One region of the Arthrobacter sp. FW305-BF8 genome, then DNA from elsewhere that is predicted to be linked to it. Evidence: riboswitches for the same ligand, from Rfam matches in the RefSeq annotation. Region 1 holds a riboswitch; each other region holds the start of a gene.
The links. Region 1 has a riboswitch for S-adenosylmethionine ahead of LFT45_RS07670 (bifunctional o-acetylhomoserine/o-acetylserine sulfhydrylase). Riboswitches for the same ligand answer to the same signal wherever they lie in the genome.
Positions count from the first base shown of each region.

Region 2: linked by a shared signal. The riboswitch ahead of LFT45_RS20980 (DUF1737 domain-containing protein) and the one ahead of LFT45_RS07670 (bifunctional o-acetylhomoserine/o-acetylserine sulfhydrylase) in region 1 are both predicted to bind S-adenosylmethionine.
Region 3: linked by a shared signal. The riboswitch ahead of LFT45_RS14330 (aminotransferase class V-fold PLP-dependent enzyme) and the one ahead of LFT45_RS07670 (bifunctional o-acetylhomoserine/o-acetylserine sulfhydrylase) in region 1 are both predicted to bind S-adenosylmethionine.

Region 1 is NZ_CP084561.1:1,732,089-1,736,429, reverse strand. It holds gene metX (homoserine O-acetyltransferase MetX) at 1-604, opposite strand, end outside; SAM riboswitch class IV at 617-732, opposite strand; gene LFT45_RS07670 (bifunctional o-acetylhomoserine/o-acetylserine sulfhydrylase) at 837-2,153, opposite strand; SAM riboswitch class IV at 2,194-2,311, opposite strand; gene LFT45_RS07665 (VOC family protein) at 2,440-3,078, shown strand; gene LFT45_RS07660 (CPBP family intramembrane glutamic endopeptidase) at 3,174-3,953, opposite strand; gene LFT45_RS07655 (histidine phosphatase family protein) at 4,041-4,341, shown strand, end outside.
Region 2 is NZ_CP084561.1:4,617,070-4,621,410, reverse strand. It holds gene LFT45_RS20990 (O-succinylhomoserine sulfhydrylase) at 1-1,152, opposite strand, end outside; gene LFT45_RS20985 (rhodanese-like domain-containing protein) at 1,154-1,573, opposite strand; gene LFT45_RS20980 (DUF1737 domain-containing protein) at 1,570-1,878, opposite strand; SAM riboswitch class IV at 1,892-2,006, opposite strand; gene LFT45_RS20975 (NtaA/DmoA family FMN-dependent monooxygenase) at 2,171-3,466, shown strand; gene LFT45_RS20970 (aromatic amino acid ammonia-lyase) at 3,507-4,341, shown strand, end outside.
Region 3 is NZ_CP084561.1:3,187,590-3,191,930, reverse strand. It holds gene LFT45_RS14340 (metal-dependent transcriptional regulator) at 1-97, opposite strand, end outside; gene LFT45_RS14335 (class I SAM-dependent methyltransferase) at 129-902, opposite strand; gene LFT45_RS14330 (aminotransferase class V-fold PLP-dependent enzyme) at 1,007-2,425, opposite strand; SAM riboswitch class IV at 2,460-2,573, opposite strand; gene hisN (histidinol-phosphatase) at 2,752-3,564, opposite strand; gene rsgA (ribosome small subunit-dependent GTPase A) at 3,631-4,341, opposite strand, start outside.

The sequences.
Region 1 (4,341 bases):
CCGGGAAAGTTACTGCCCATTCGAGGGCGCGCGCCCCGCCCATGGAGCCGCCCACCACAGCATGCCAGCTGCTGATGCCGAGCCGGTCAGCCAGCCGCGCCTCGGCCGCCGTGGAATCCCTCAGCGTCACCAGCGGAAAGCGTGAACCCCAGGGCTTGCCGTCCGGAGCTGTCGACGACGGCCCGGTGGACCCGTAACAGCCACCCAGGATGTTAATGGAAATGACGAAGAACCTGTCGGTGTCCGCCGGCGCACCGGGCCCGGCGAGCTGTTCCCACCAGCCCTCTTCAGTTCCCGCGCCGCCCCGGGTCACGTGCGTGTCCCCGGTGAGGGCATGCTGAACGAGGATGGCGTTGGAGCCGTCCTCGTTGAGCGTTCCCCAGGTTTCGTAGGCCAGGGTCACGTCCGGCAGGAATCCCCCGGCCTCGAGTTCCAGGCTGCCGATGTTGACGTATTGGACAGTGCCGTTGGGGACGGTGCCATTCGGAACAGTGCTAGTGGGGACGGTGCCATGCGGAACAGTGCTGCTCCCAGCCGTGCCTTGCGGAGCCTTGCCGTTCGGTACTACGGCGGCGGGTACATCAGTGCTGACAGAAATCGTCATAGGTAAACCTCTTCTACGCGCTTGCCCGCCGGCAGCTGTCCGGCAGGCCAGGTCTTCACCCGGGGCACCCCACCGCGGAAGGAGGGTTGCCGGCCAGCAAGCCGGGGCTGTCGCTGGCACTCATGACCTGTTGCCCAGTTTACGAAACAGGCGGACATCTGCGCTAAGAATGTGACGGCTGTGTGACTCCCGGCCCCTCACCGGCCGGGAGCCACACCGGCAGCGCGGGAAGTCAGGCGCCCTTTGCCGCGCGGAATCCGGCGTCGAGGTCGGCCAGGATGTCATCGATGTGCTCCAGGCCCACCGACAGCCGGACCAGGCCGGGGGCAACCCCCGCCACGGCCTGCTGCTCCGGCGTGAGCTGGCTGTGGGTGGTCGACGCCGGGTGGATGACGAGGGAGCGGACGTCGCCAATGTTTGCCACGTGGGAGTGCAGTTCCAGGGCATCCACGAAGCGCTTTCCGGCCTCGGCGCCGCCGGCCAGCGTAAAGGCCACCACCGCGCCGGTGCCCTTGGGCCCGTACTTCAGGCCGCGCTCGTACCAGGGGCTGGACGGCAGCCCGGCGTAGGCCACGGACTCCACGTCTTCCCGGGCTTCCAGCCAGCCGGCCACGGCTGCTGCGTTGGCCACGTGGCGCTCCACCCGAAGGCTCAGGGTTTCCAGGCCCTGCGCGATGAGGAAGGCATTGAACGGGGACACCGCGGAGCCCAGGTCGCGGAGCAGCTGGACGCGGGCCTTGAGGATGTAGGACAGGTTGGCTCCCAGGGCGCCGCCGGCGCCGAGGTCCCGGGCGTAGACCAGCCCGTTGTAGGTGGGGTCCGGTGTATTGAAGCCGGGGAAACGCTCCGGGTCCTTGCCGAAGTCGAAGTTGCCTGAATCCACGATGACGCCGGCAATGGCGGCACCGTGCCCGCCGAGGTATTTGGTGGCCGAGTGCACCACGATGTCCGCACCCCACTCGAGCGGGCGGATGAGGTAGGGCGTGGACAGGGTGTTGTCCACGATCAGCGGCACGCCGGCCTCGTGCGCTGTCCGGGCAACGCCTTCGATGTCCAGCACGTCCTGCCGGGGGTTCGACACCACCTCGGCAAAGAAGAGCTTGGTGTTCGGCCGCACGGCGTCGCGCCACTGCTCCAGGTTGTCCGGGTCTGCCACGAAGGTGACGGAGACTCCGAACTTCTTCAGCGTGTGTGCCAGCAGGTTGTAGGTACCGCCATAGAGGCTGGGGCTGGCAACAACGTGGTCGCCGGCTTCGGCGATGTTAAGGATGGCGTACGTTTCGGCGGCCTGGCCCGAGCTCAGGAGCAGTGCCGCAAGCCCTCCTTCCAGACTGGCGATGCGCTGTTCGACGGCGTCCTGGGTAGGGTTGCCGATCCGCGTGTAGATGGGTGCGATCTCGGCCAGCGCAAAGCGGTCCGCTGCACTCTCGGCGCTGGGGAAGACGAACGACGTCGTCTGGTAGATCGGCAGTGCCCGGGCGCCGGTGGTGCCGTCCGGCGCCTGGCCGGCATGGATCTGGCGGGTTTCGAATGACCATGCGTTGGACATGAGGCTCCTCTGCTGAAGGGCGTGTGCTGGTCCCGGCACAGGCCCGCGCTTGCCGCACGGCGGGCGCCGCGCAGCCAGGTCTTCACCCGGGGCACCCCGCCGCGGTTGGAGGGTTGCCGGCCAGCGAGCCGGGGCTTTCTTCGCTGGCACTCATGACCTGCGATCAGTGTAGGAATGGGACTGTTACGCGCACAGCTTTGTGAAGAACTTCGTCAAAGTATGGACTTTTCGCAAGGTTAGGTGCACCTAAGCTGAGAGCCACCTCACAAAGTGCCAAGATGAGGTCATGCGCATGGATCACGTCTCTTACGCCTGTGAACACGATGGCCTGGCGGCCACCACCGAACGTATCTCCTCTGCCCTCGGCGTCGAAGCCGTAAAGGGCGGGGTGCACCCCCGGTTTGGGACCCGGAACATGATCATTCCCCTGGCCGGCCACAAGTACCTCGAGGTTGTTGAGGTACTGGACCACCCGGCGTCGGACAAGGCACCGTTCGGCCAGGCCGTCCGGGCCCGGTCCGCGGCGGGCGGCGGCTGGATGGGCTGGTGCGTCGAAGTTGACGACCTCGCCCCATTCGAGGAACGCCTGGGCCGCTCCGCGGTCAACGGCAACCGCAAGTTCCCCGACGGCCGGGAGCTTGTCTGGAAGCAGATCGGCATCCTGGGCCTAATCGCGGACCCGCAGGTCCCCTACATGCTGAAGTGGGAGGGCGATGCGGAGCTGCACCCGTCCAACGCCTATGACAGCAATGTGAAGATGTCCAGCCTCACGATCGCGGGCTCTGCCGAGCGCGTGACCGAGTGGCTCGGCGAGCCCGTCGAAAGGCCGCTGGAGGACGTCGCCGTGAACTGGGTCGCCCCGCACGGAACGCCGGGCATTCTCTCGGTCACGTTCGAAACCGCAGCGGGCGCCGTCACCATCTGACGCACTCTCCGCCCTTCACTTCGGCCGCCATCAGCGGGTGCCAATGACGTCACCCGCCGATGGCGGCCGAATCACTTTTAAGGGCCGGGCGCTTCCTAGCCCAGGCCAACCGCTTTGCCGAACAGGCTGAACCCGACGAACGCGACGATGTCCAGCAAGGCGTGCGCGATGACGAGCGGCATCACCCTCCGGGTCCTGGTGTAGATCCAGGCGAAGACCACGCCCATGATGGCGTTTCCAATGAATGGTCCGAACCCCTGGTACAGGTGGTAGCTGCCGCGGAGCATTGCGGACACAAAAATCGCCAGCGGCACGGACCAGCCGAACTTGCCGAACCGGTCCAGCAGGTAGCCCACCACAATGACCTCCTCCACGACCGCGTGGCGCAGTGCGGACAGTATCAGCACGGGCACCGTCCACCAGTAGGCGTCCAGACCGCTGGGGATGATCGCCGTCGTAATGCCCAGGGCACGCCCCGCGGCGTAGAGGCCCAGCGACGGGATCCCGATCAGGGCGGCCAGCCCGAGCCCCTGCAGCAGGTCCCTGCCCGGCCGGGCAAAGTTGAATCCCAGCTTCCGGAACGCCGAGCCGGCCTCGTGCCCGCCTCCGGCCTTCGCCTGGCGCTGGTCTGTCAGAAAGTAGATCACCAGCAGGACCGGCACCAGGGCGAAGATGATGTCCAGCAGCTGGTAGGTGAGGTCGAAGTACTCCCGCGTGCTTTGCGACCTGTTCAGGGTGGACGTCCCCTGCGCCAGCGGTGCCCGGGTCATTTTGTCCAGCAGCTGCACCACGGAGTAGACGGCGGACTGGCCGAGCGACAGCCCAAGGACGATCCAGACTTCGAACCGCAGCCGACGGCGGGAGGGAACCAACATGTTCCTATCTTGCCTGCACCGGCTGGTACTTTCCTGTCAGCCAGTCGGTTCCTGTCCGGCCGCGGGCTGACCCTATGCTGGGGAACTATGAGCGCTCCCGGGAAAATCATCATGATCCGGCACGGCCAGTCGGCGGCCAACGCGGATACCTCCATTTACAACAGGGTGCCCGACTACCGGATTCCGCTGACAGAGCTTGGCCTGGAGCAGGCGAAAGCCGCCGGGGAACGCATCCGGCGCGAGCTGGACGGCCGGCAGGTGAGCGTCTACGTCTCACCGTACCTGCGCGCCTACCAGACCCTTGAGGCACTGGATCTTGGCCATCTGACGGAGCGGGTGATCGAGGAACCGCGGCTGCGCGAACAGGACTGGGCCAACTTCCAGATTT
Region 2 (4,341 bases), 2.0 Mb from region 1:
GCCGACGGACAGCCGCACCACTCCATCGCTGAGCCCGATCGCGGCACGTCCTTCCGGTCCCATGGCCCGGTGCGTCGTGGTGGCGGGGTGGGTGATCAGCGACTTGGCGTCGCCCAAGTTGTTGGAGATGTCGATGATCTTCAGGGCGTCCAGCAGCGCGAAGGCGGCCTCCTTGCCCGACTGGCCGGCCGTCGTCGCAAGCTCCAGCGTGAGGACGGTGCCGCCGGCCTTCATCTGCTTGGCCGCCAGTTCGTACTGCGGGTGCGACTTGAGCAGCGGGTACTTCACCCAATTGACGGCGGGCTGGGCCTCGAGCCATTCGGCCAGGCGCAGCGCCGTGGCGGACGAGTGGTTCACGCGCAGCGCCATGGTCTCCAGGCCCTTGGTGAGGACCCAGGCGTTGAATGAGGAGAGGGCCGGGCCGGTGTGGCGCATGAGCTGCTTGACCGGGCCGTCGATGAATTCCTTGGTGCCCAGGATGGCTCCGCCCATCACCCGGCCCTGGCCGTCGATGTGCTTCGTGCCGGAGTAGACCACCACGTCCGCGCCGAGGTCTCCGCAACGCTGCAGCAGCGGGGTGGCGAAGACGTTGTCCGCCACAACCTTGGCGCCGGCGGCGTGGGCGAGTTCGCTGACGGCCGCGATGTCCACGATTTCCTGCATGGGATTGGACGGGGATTCGAAGAAGACGGCTGTGGTGGGCACCGACAGGGCAGCCCGCCACTGCTCGAGGTCCGGACCGTCCACGAAGACCGTCTCCACGCCCCAGCGCGGCAGGATTTCGTTGAGGATCACGAAGCAGGAGCCGAACAGGGACCGGCTGGCGACCACGCGGTCCCCGGCCCCGAGCAGGGCGCCCAAGGCGGTGAACACGGCGGACATTCCGGACGCCGTCGCAAAGCACGCCTCGGTGCCTTCGAGCAGGCGGAGCCGTTCCTGGAAGGTGGCCACGGACGGGTTGCCGTAGCGCGAGTAGACGAAGCGTTCGTCCTCGCCGGTGAAGGCGCGCTCCGCGGCTGCGGCGGACTCGTAGACGAACCCGGAGTTGAGGAAAACGGGTTCGGTGGTCTCTTGGAAATTGGTGCGGTCAAGCCCGCCGCGCACGGCCTGGGTGTCGGGGCTCCAGCCGGCGGCGTCGTGATTAAAGGTCAATTTAGTTCTTTCCCAGGTTCGTCGGCAGGCCGCGGTTCTTCCAGCCGTTCACGGTGCGCTCACCGTAGCGGTCAGGTTCGCCCTCGAAGCCTTCGAGCACGTTGTAGGAGGTGAAACCCGCCTGGGTGGCAGCGATTGCCGCGCCGATGGAGCGCTGGCCGGAGCGGCACAGGAAAAGCAGCTCCACGCTCTTGTCCTCCGGCGCCTGCTGCTTCAGCTGTTCGACGAAGTCGGAGTTGGGAATGCCGCCGGGAAAAGTCCATTGGATAAACAGGGGATCGTTGCGCTGGCTGTTCGCGGATACAGTTTCCGGGACGCCGATGTGCGCCCATTCACCCTCGGTGCGCACATCCACCAGGATGGCGCCCTCTTCGAGCTTGGCCCAGGCGTCCTGCGGGGTGAGGTCTCCGGCGTAGCTCATGCGTGGCCCTCGTAGGCTTCTTCGGCGAAGTCCTCGTCAGAGTCCAGCCGGTCAACGGCGGTGGCGACGGCGGCATCTGCACTGGCGATGGCGGCTGGCAGGACGAGGGCCTGGGCCACGATGACGCCGGTGCCGTTGAAGGTGGCGGCAGGGCTGCCGTGCAGCACGTAGCCCTCGGCCAGGGCAGCCGAGATGCGCTCACAGAACGCACGGTCGTCCGGTCCCGTGATCAGGCGGTAGGACAGCTTCTCCTCGGGTTTATCCTGCTGGGATGGCAGTGTTGCAACGGCGGGGGCGTCTGACACGACGGATCTCCTTTTCTCACGCTTGCAGCTCGAAGTGGTCGATATGCCGAGTATTCACCTGAGGCACCCCGCCGGAGAAGGAGGGTTGCCGACCGGCCAGTCAGGGCTTAATACCGGTACTCATTACTCCCCAAAAACGTAACACTGACGACGGCGGGGCGCACCGCCGCCGCCGTCATCTTCCGTAACGCATCAAACCGCAACGGGAGGATAATGACGGGAGATGAACCGCCGTAACGCCGGATGAAACCAGGCCGCAGTGAATGATTCGACTCCGAATACAGTGACTCCCATGCTGCACTTTGGATGGTTTGTGGGCCATGGCTTCGGGGTCCAGGGCTGGGGGACGCCCGGCTACGGAATCGGCTACGACTGGAGGAAGCCCGCCCCCTACCAGCATGCAGTCCGCGAGTTTGAGCGGGCGGGGCTGGACCTGTTCATCATCGAGGACTCCCTCACCGTTCCGGACACTTACGGCGGCAGTGCGGAGGTCTCGCTGGCTCAGGCGTCTTTCGCGCCGAAGCACGATCCGCTGGCCCTGGTGCCGTATCTGCTCTCCGCCACGGAACACCTCGGCATTGTGCCCACCATCAGCGCCTCCTTCTATCCGCCGTTCACCGCCGCCCGGCTGCTGGCCACGCTGCAGCACTTCTCCAACGGGCAGCTGGGCTGGAACGTGGTGACCTCCGGCAGCGACCTTGCCGCGCAGAACTACGGACTGGACCAGCAGATCGAGCATGACCTCCGCTACGAGAAGGCCGAGGAGTTCGTGGACGTCGTGCGCAAGCTCTGGCGCAGCTGGGAACCGGATGCCATCCGGGAGGACACCCGGGCAGGAATCTTTGCGGACCACACCAAGGTCCGGCCGATCCACCACGAGGGGGAGTTCTTCAAGGTTCGGGGACCGCTAAACACGGCCCCGCTGCCGGAGGAGCCGGTGCTCGTTCAGGCCGGGGCATCCCCGCGGGGCAAGGCCTTCGCCGGTGCGAACGCCGACGTTGCGATCGCCCTGGCCCGCGGCGCCGACGGCATGAAGGCGTACCGGGACTCCATCCGCGCCGAGGCAGCCGCGGCCGGCCGTAATCCTGACGACGTCAAGGTGCTGTTCGTCCTCAAACCCACCGTGACTGGCTCCAAGGCTGAAGCGGAGGAGCTGCGGGCCGCGCGCCGGGAGCTCACGCAGCGGGACATCGACAGTCAGCTCAACTCGATCTCCTACCTGTCCGTTATCGACTTCAAGCAGTTCGACCTCGACGCGCCCCTCCCCGAGCTCAGCACCAACAGCAACCAGGGCACCCTGGAGCACTTCTCCAAGGCCGCGCCCCCGGGTTCCACGCTGCGGCAGATCCTGCAGGCACGGAGCGGCGGCGCCGGCGACAGCATCATCGGCACCGCCGAGGAAATCGCCGACCACCTCGAGGAAACCGGGGCTGCAGTCGGCGGCGACGGGTTCCTCTTCTCCGGCTTCGTGGATCCGGCCACCGTTCACGGCGTGCTGGACAGGCTGGCGCCGGTGCTTCGCCGTCGGGGTCTGTTGCGGACAAGCTACGGCGATGGCGGCTTCCGCCGGAACCTGCTGGACTTCTAACGCCATGGCCGGGGCTGGTGCAGTGGTAGGGCCGGGTTCTATGGATGGGCGCGGCGGACTGGTGTCCGGCGTCCGGCTCGGCACCTTCCTGATCGGAACGGCACACATCCGTGCCGACGACGTGGCTGCCGCGGCGGCCGATCCCGCAGTGGAGGTGGTCCTCAGCGCCGACGCCCTCGATCTCGTGGGCCTGTCCCGCGAGGTGGTGCAGGCGGCCATCGATTCCGGGCACCGGGTCTACGGCCTGAACACCCTGCTCGGCTCCGGCCGGGATACCGCCGTGGAGCAGGAATCCATTCTCGACTTTCAGCTGCAGGTGGTGCGCTACCACCACAGCGGCGTCGGCGCGCTGCTGGACCGGGATCAAGTCCGGGCCCTGATCCTGGCCAGGCTCATCGGATTCACGCGGGGCGGCTCGGGGGTGCGCCCGGAAACTGCGCGCTTTTATTCCGATCTGCTCAACAGGGGCGTGGTGCCGGCCGTTCCGCGCGACGGGTCCGTCGGCTCGTCCGACCTCACCCAGCTGGCGGCGGTTGCCGCCGTCGCCATCGGCGAGGGGCAGGCGCTAGCTCCCGACGGCGGCCTGCTGGACGGCGCGGCGGCGCTCGCCGCTGCCGGGCTGGACCCGCTGGTCCTTGCGCCGGGCGAGGCCCTGGCACTGGTCAGCGCCAACTCGTACTCGATCGGTGCCGGCGTGCTGGAACTCCGCCGCATCCGGTGGCTCGCCGATTTGGCGGACACCGCGCTGGCGCTCTCGCTTGAGGCCACCGCAAGGTACGACGGCGGCGGGAACCTCAGCCCCTTTTCGCCGGCCGTGCAGTCGGCCAAGGCGGTTGACGGCCAGCGCGTCTCGGCGGCCAATGTCCGGCGCCTGG
Region 3 (4,341 bases), 1.5 Mb from region 1:
GCTGGGTGGACGTGATGGGCTTGTCCTGCCATTCCGTGAAGGAATAGATGACCTTAACGTAGTCCTCGATTGAGGAGGAGGGCGTACTGGTCTTCACAGCTTCAAGCCTACCTGCTGCCACCGGGGCGTTACGCCCTGACAGCCCGCCAGGTCTGGGTGAGGTAGGGGAGCTGCAGCAGTTCGCCCTCGGCATGCCCGAGGTGTTCGTGCAGGTACCAGGTCAGGTTGCCGGTCACCTTGGCGCGGGTGGCGTCGTTGGCCGCGAGGTAATAGCTGCGGGACTTGGCCAGTTCGAGGATGTCGTCCGGGGTGACCGGATCCTCCCACTGCGTCAGGTGGCTTTCCAGGGACGTGAATTCGGGGCCGATTTTGGGGCGGAAGTCGGGTTTGTGGACGTCGCCCGCGTGCATGATGCGGGACAGCCGGTGTACCCAAGGAACGGATGTGTCCAGCTGGTTCCAGATGAGGCCCAGCACCCCGTGCGGCTTGAGGATCCGGGAAATCTCGGTGCTGGCCAGCAGCGGGTCGCACCAGTGCCATGCCTGGGCAACGCTGACGACGTCGAACGCCGCCTCGGGCAGTCCGGTTGCCTCGGCGGTCCCTTCCAGAGCCTGCACCGCGGGGTAGGCACTGTTTCCAAAGACACGGCTGAGCTGCTCCAGCATGTCCACGGAAGGATCCACCGCGCTGACGCTCAGCCCGCGTTCCACCAGCAGTGCCGTGAATTTGCCGGTTCCGGCGCCGATGTCTGCGGCCGTGCGGGCCCCCGCCGGAATGAGCCAGTCCGCGGAATCAGCAGGGTAGCCGGGACGGACGCGGTGGTAGTGCTCGCCGCCGTCCTGGAAGCTCTGCCCAAGCTCCTGCCGCCGCCCGTGATGAAGTTTGGGACCGCCCCGTGCCACGCGCAGTCTCCTTAGCCCGACGTCGAAAATTACCTTTCGAATTTACCGCACGGGGACCGCTGCCGTAGCAGTCCGGGGTGGCGCGCCTATGTCCGGGGCGGGGGCTAGTCCTGCGCGCAGGGTGCGGCGCCCGCGGTGCCGGGGGTGTTGGGTGCCCACTCCGGGTAGGTGCGGGTGTCGTTCGCCGGGACCCAGCGTCCGGCGTCCACCACGTAGTCCCAGCCGAGGCCGGAGCGGCGGAGTTCCTCGATGCCGGCGAGCAGTCGCTGGGCGTCCTCGAGCCGTGAGCCCACGCCGAAGCTGGCGCGCAGGGATCCGGACGGCAGGCCGAGGCGCTTCAGCAGCGGGTGCGCGCAGAAGCGGCCATCGCGCAGGCCCACGCCGTGTTCGGCCGACAGGTAGGCGGCCACCAGGCCGGCGTCGTAGCCCTCCACGGAGAAGTTGACCACACCGATGGCGTCGTCCGGGTCGCTGTCGGCGAAGATCTGGTGGACGGTGACACCGTCGATCTTGCCCAGCCCCTCGATGAGGAAGGACCGGATGGCCGCCTCATGGGCGTGCCACCCCTGCGGATCCAGGGCAGCGATGACCTGGGTTGCCCGGGCCAGGGTGGCTGCGCCGAGCACGTTGGGTGAGCCGCCCTCGTGGCGGGCGGGGCCGGTGGCCCAGCTGACGCCGTCGAGCCTGGCCTCGCTCACGGCGCCGCCGCCGGCGAGGTGGGGAGTGCCGGCGTCGAGCCAGTCGGGGCGGCCGATCAGGACGCCGGCCCCGAAGGGGGCGTAGAGCTTGTGGCCGGAGAAGGCGAGGTAGTCGACGTCGTCCGCGGCGATGTTGACGCGGCGGTGCGGCGCGAGCTGCGCGGCGTCCACCACGATCCGGGCGCCGTATTCATGGGCAAGGCCAGCGAGGCGTCGGATGGGAAGGATTTCGCCGGTGACGTTGGAGGCGCCGGTCACGGCGAGGAGGCTGACATCGCCGTGCTCCAGTTCGGCGCGCAGGCTGCCGATGGTGGCTTCCAGCGTCTCCGAGGCCACGACGCTGCGGTGCGGCACGCCCTGCCATGGCAGCAGGTTGGCGTGGTGCTCGATGTCCAGGTACAGCACCTCGCCGGTGTGGTGGTGGTCCTGCACGGGAAGGCAGCCGGCCAGCAGGTTGAGGGAGTCGGTGGTGTTCCGGGTGAAGATGACGGCATCATCGGCGCGGCCGCCCACAAACTCCCGCACGATGTCCCGCGCGTTCTCGTACACGGACGTGCTGATCTGCGAGGCGTAGCCTGCACCGCGGTGGACGCTCGCGTAATACGGCAGGATCTCGTTGAGGTATGCAGAAACCACCGACAGCGCAGGGGCGGAAGCGCCGTAGTCGAGGTTGGCGTAGCGGACATGTCCGCCCTGGATCAGCGGAGCCTGGATTTCTGCGCCGGTGACGGCTGCCAGGGGGCGGCCTGCGGCGGCGAACCGGCCGTCCAGCAGGGCCGCGTCCGCGGCGGAAGATACGGTGGAAGAAATGGTTGCAGTCGTCATGGGACCTCACTGAGAAAGGACCCCGTGTGACGGGGATCCGCGCTTGCCGGGTCCGTTCCGGATCGGCCTGGTCGTCACCCGGGGCACCCCACCGCGAATGGAGGGTTGCCGGCCAGCAAACCGGGGTTTAGCGCTGGCACTCGTGACCTGTTACGAGACTAGGACATCCGGACGGGCGATGAAAAAGCCGGTCCGGAATGTTAAGCGGATTATTACGTAGCCCGGATATCGGGCCTGTGGCCGAATAAACGACGGCGGCCGCCCACGGAAGGGGGCGGCCGCCGTCGTAATATTCAGCACAAGAGGCGCAGGGCGGCAGGACAAAACTAGAGCAAATCGTCCAGCTGCGGGTTCAGGCGCTTCAGGACTTCCGAGTGCAGGATCGAGTTGGTCGCCAGCGCATTGCCGCCGAACGGGCCGTCCGTGCCTTCGAGGGACGTGAAACGGCCGCCTGCCTCGGTCACAATCGGCACCAGCGCCGCCATGTCGTACAGGTTCAGCTCAGGTTCGCAGGCGATGTCCACGGCCCCTTCGGCCACCATGCAGTAGGACCAGAAATCGCCAAAGGCCCGGGTGCGCCAAACTTCCTCAGTGAGCTGGAGGAACTCATCGAGGTTTCCGCGGTCTTTCCAGCCGCCGAGGCTGGAGTAGGACAGTGACGCGTCGGCAAGGCTGGACACATTGGATACCTTGAGCCTCGTGGCGGCCGCGAGGGAACGGCCGGAGTAGGCGCCGGCGCCCTTGGCCGCCCACCAGCGCTTGCCCAGCGCAGGGGCGCTGACCACGCCGACGACCGGTTCGCCTTCATCGACGAGGGCGATCAGCGTGGCCCACACCGGCACGCCGCGGACAAAGTTCTTGGTGCCGTCGATGGGGTCGATGATCCAGCGGCGGGAACCGTGGCCGGAACTTCCGAACTCCTCACCGAGGACGGCGTCACGGGGACGGGAACGGGACAGCTGGCCGCGGATGGACTCCTCGGCGGCCTTGTCCGCATCGGTGACCGGCGTCAGATCTGGCTTCGTCTCGATCTTGAGGTCCAGCGCTTTGAACCGGCTCATGGTCTGGTCGTCCACGGAATCGGCCAGCACATGGGCCAGACGCAGGTCATCGTTGTACGTTGAAGCGGGTTGGGTCATGGTTCCAAACTACCCTCAAAGGCCCGGCGGGGCGGGGAGGCAGCCGCCGGGCTGCGCCGCGGGAGGCTAGCCGACGCTGCCGAGTTCCTTGGTTTCCTGAGCCTCCATGCGCGGGTCGGTGCCCAGCAGGCGGCGCAGGGACGCGAGCCTGGCTGCTCCGGTTGGGCCGGCATGCCCGGCCGCTACCCATGCATCGACGCCGCAGTTGACGGCGGTGGCGTCATGCTTGCAGCCGCGTTCGCAGGCCTCGGTGCCCGGCTCAAGGTCGGGGAAGGAGTGCAGGATGCGGTCCGGGTCGACGTGGGCCAGCCCGAAGGAGCGGATGCCCGGCGTGTCGATGATCCAGCTCCCCGCCGGGGCGTCAGCGAGCTTGAGGGCAAGGGCCGACGACGACGTGTGCCGTCCGCGGCCCGTCACGGCGTTGACGCCGCCGGTGGCACGTTCGGCGCCTGTCAGGGCGTTGACCATGGTGGATTTTCCGACGCCGGAATGGCCCAGCATCACGGTCACCTTGCCGTCCAGGTGGGCGCGGAGCTCGGACACGGCGACAACGTCGAGCCGGGCGGAGAGGCCGTCGTCGGACCGGGCGTCGATGCCGCCGGCCTCGGAATCGGCGGTGCGGCTGATAATGACCGGAAAGTCGAGGTGGCGATAGTTGTCCAGCAGCCCGGTGGGGTCCTTGACGTCCGCCTTGGTGACCAGCAGCAGCGGTTCGATCCCGGCGTCGTAGGCTGCCACCAGGGCGCGGTCAATGAACCCGGTGCGGGGTTCCGGGTT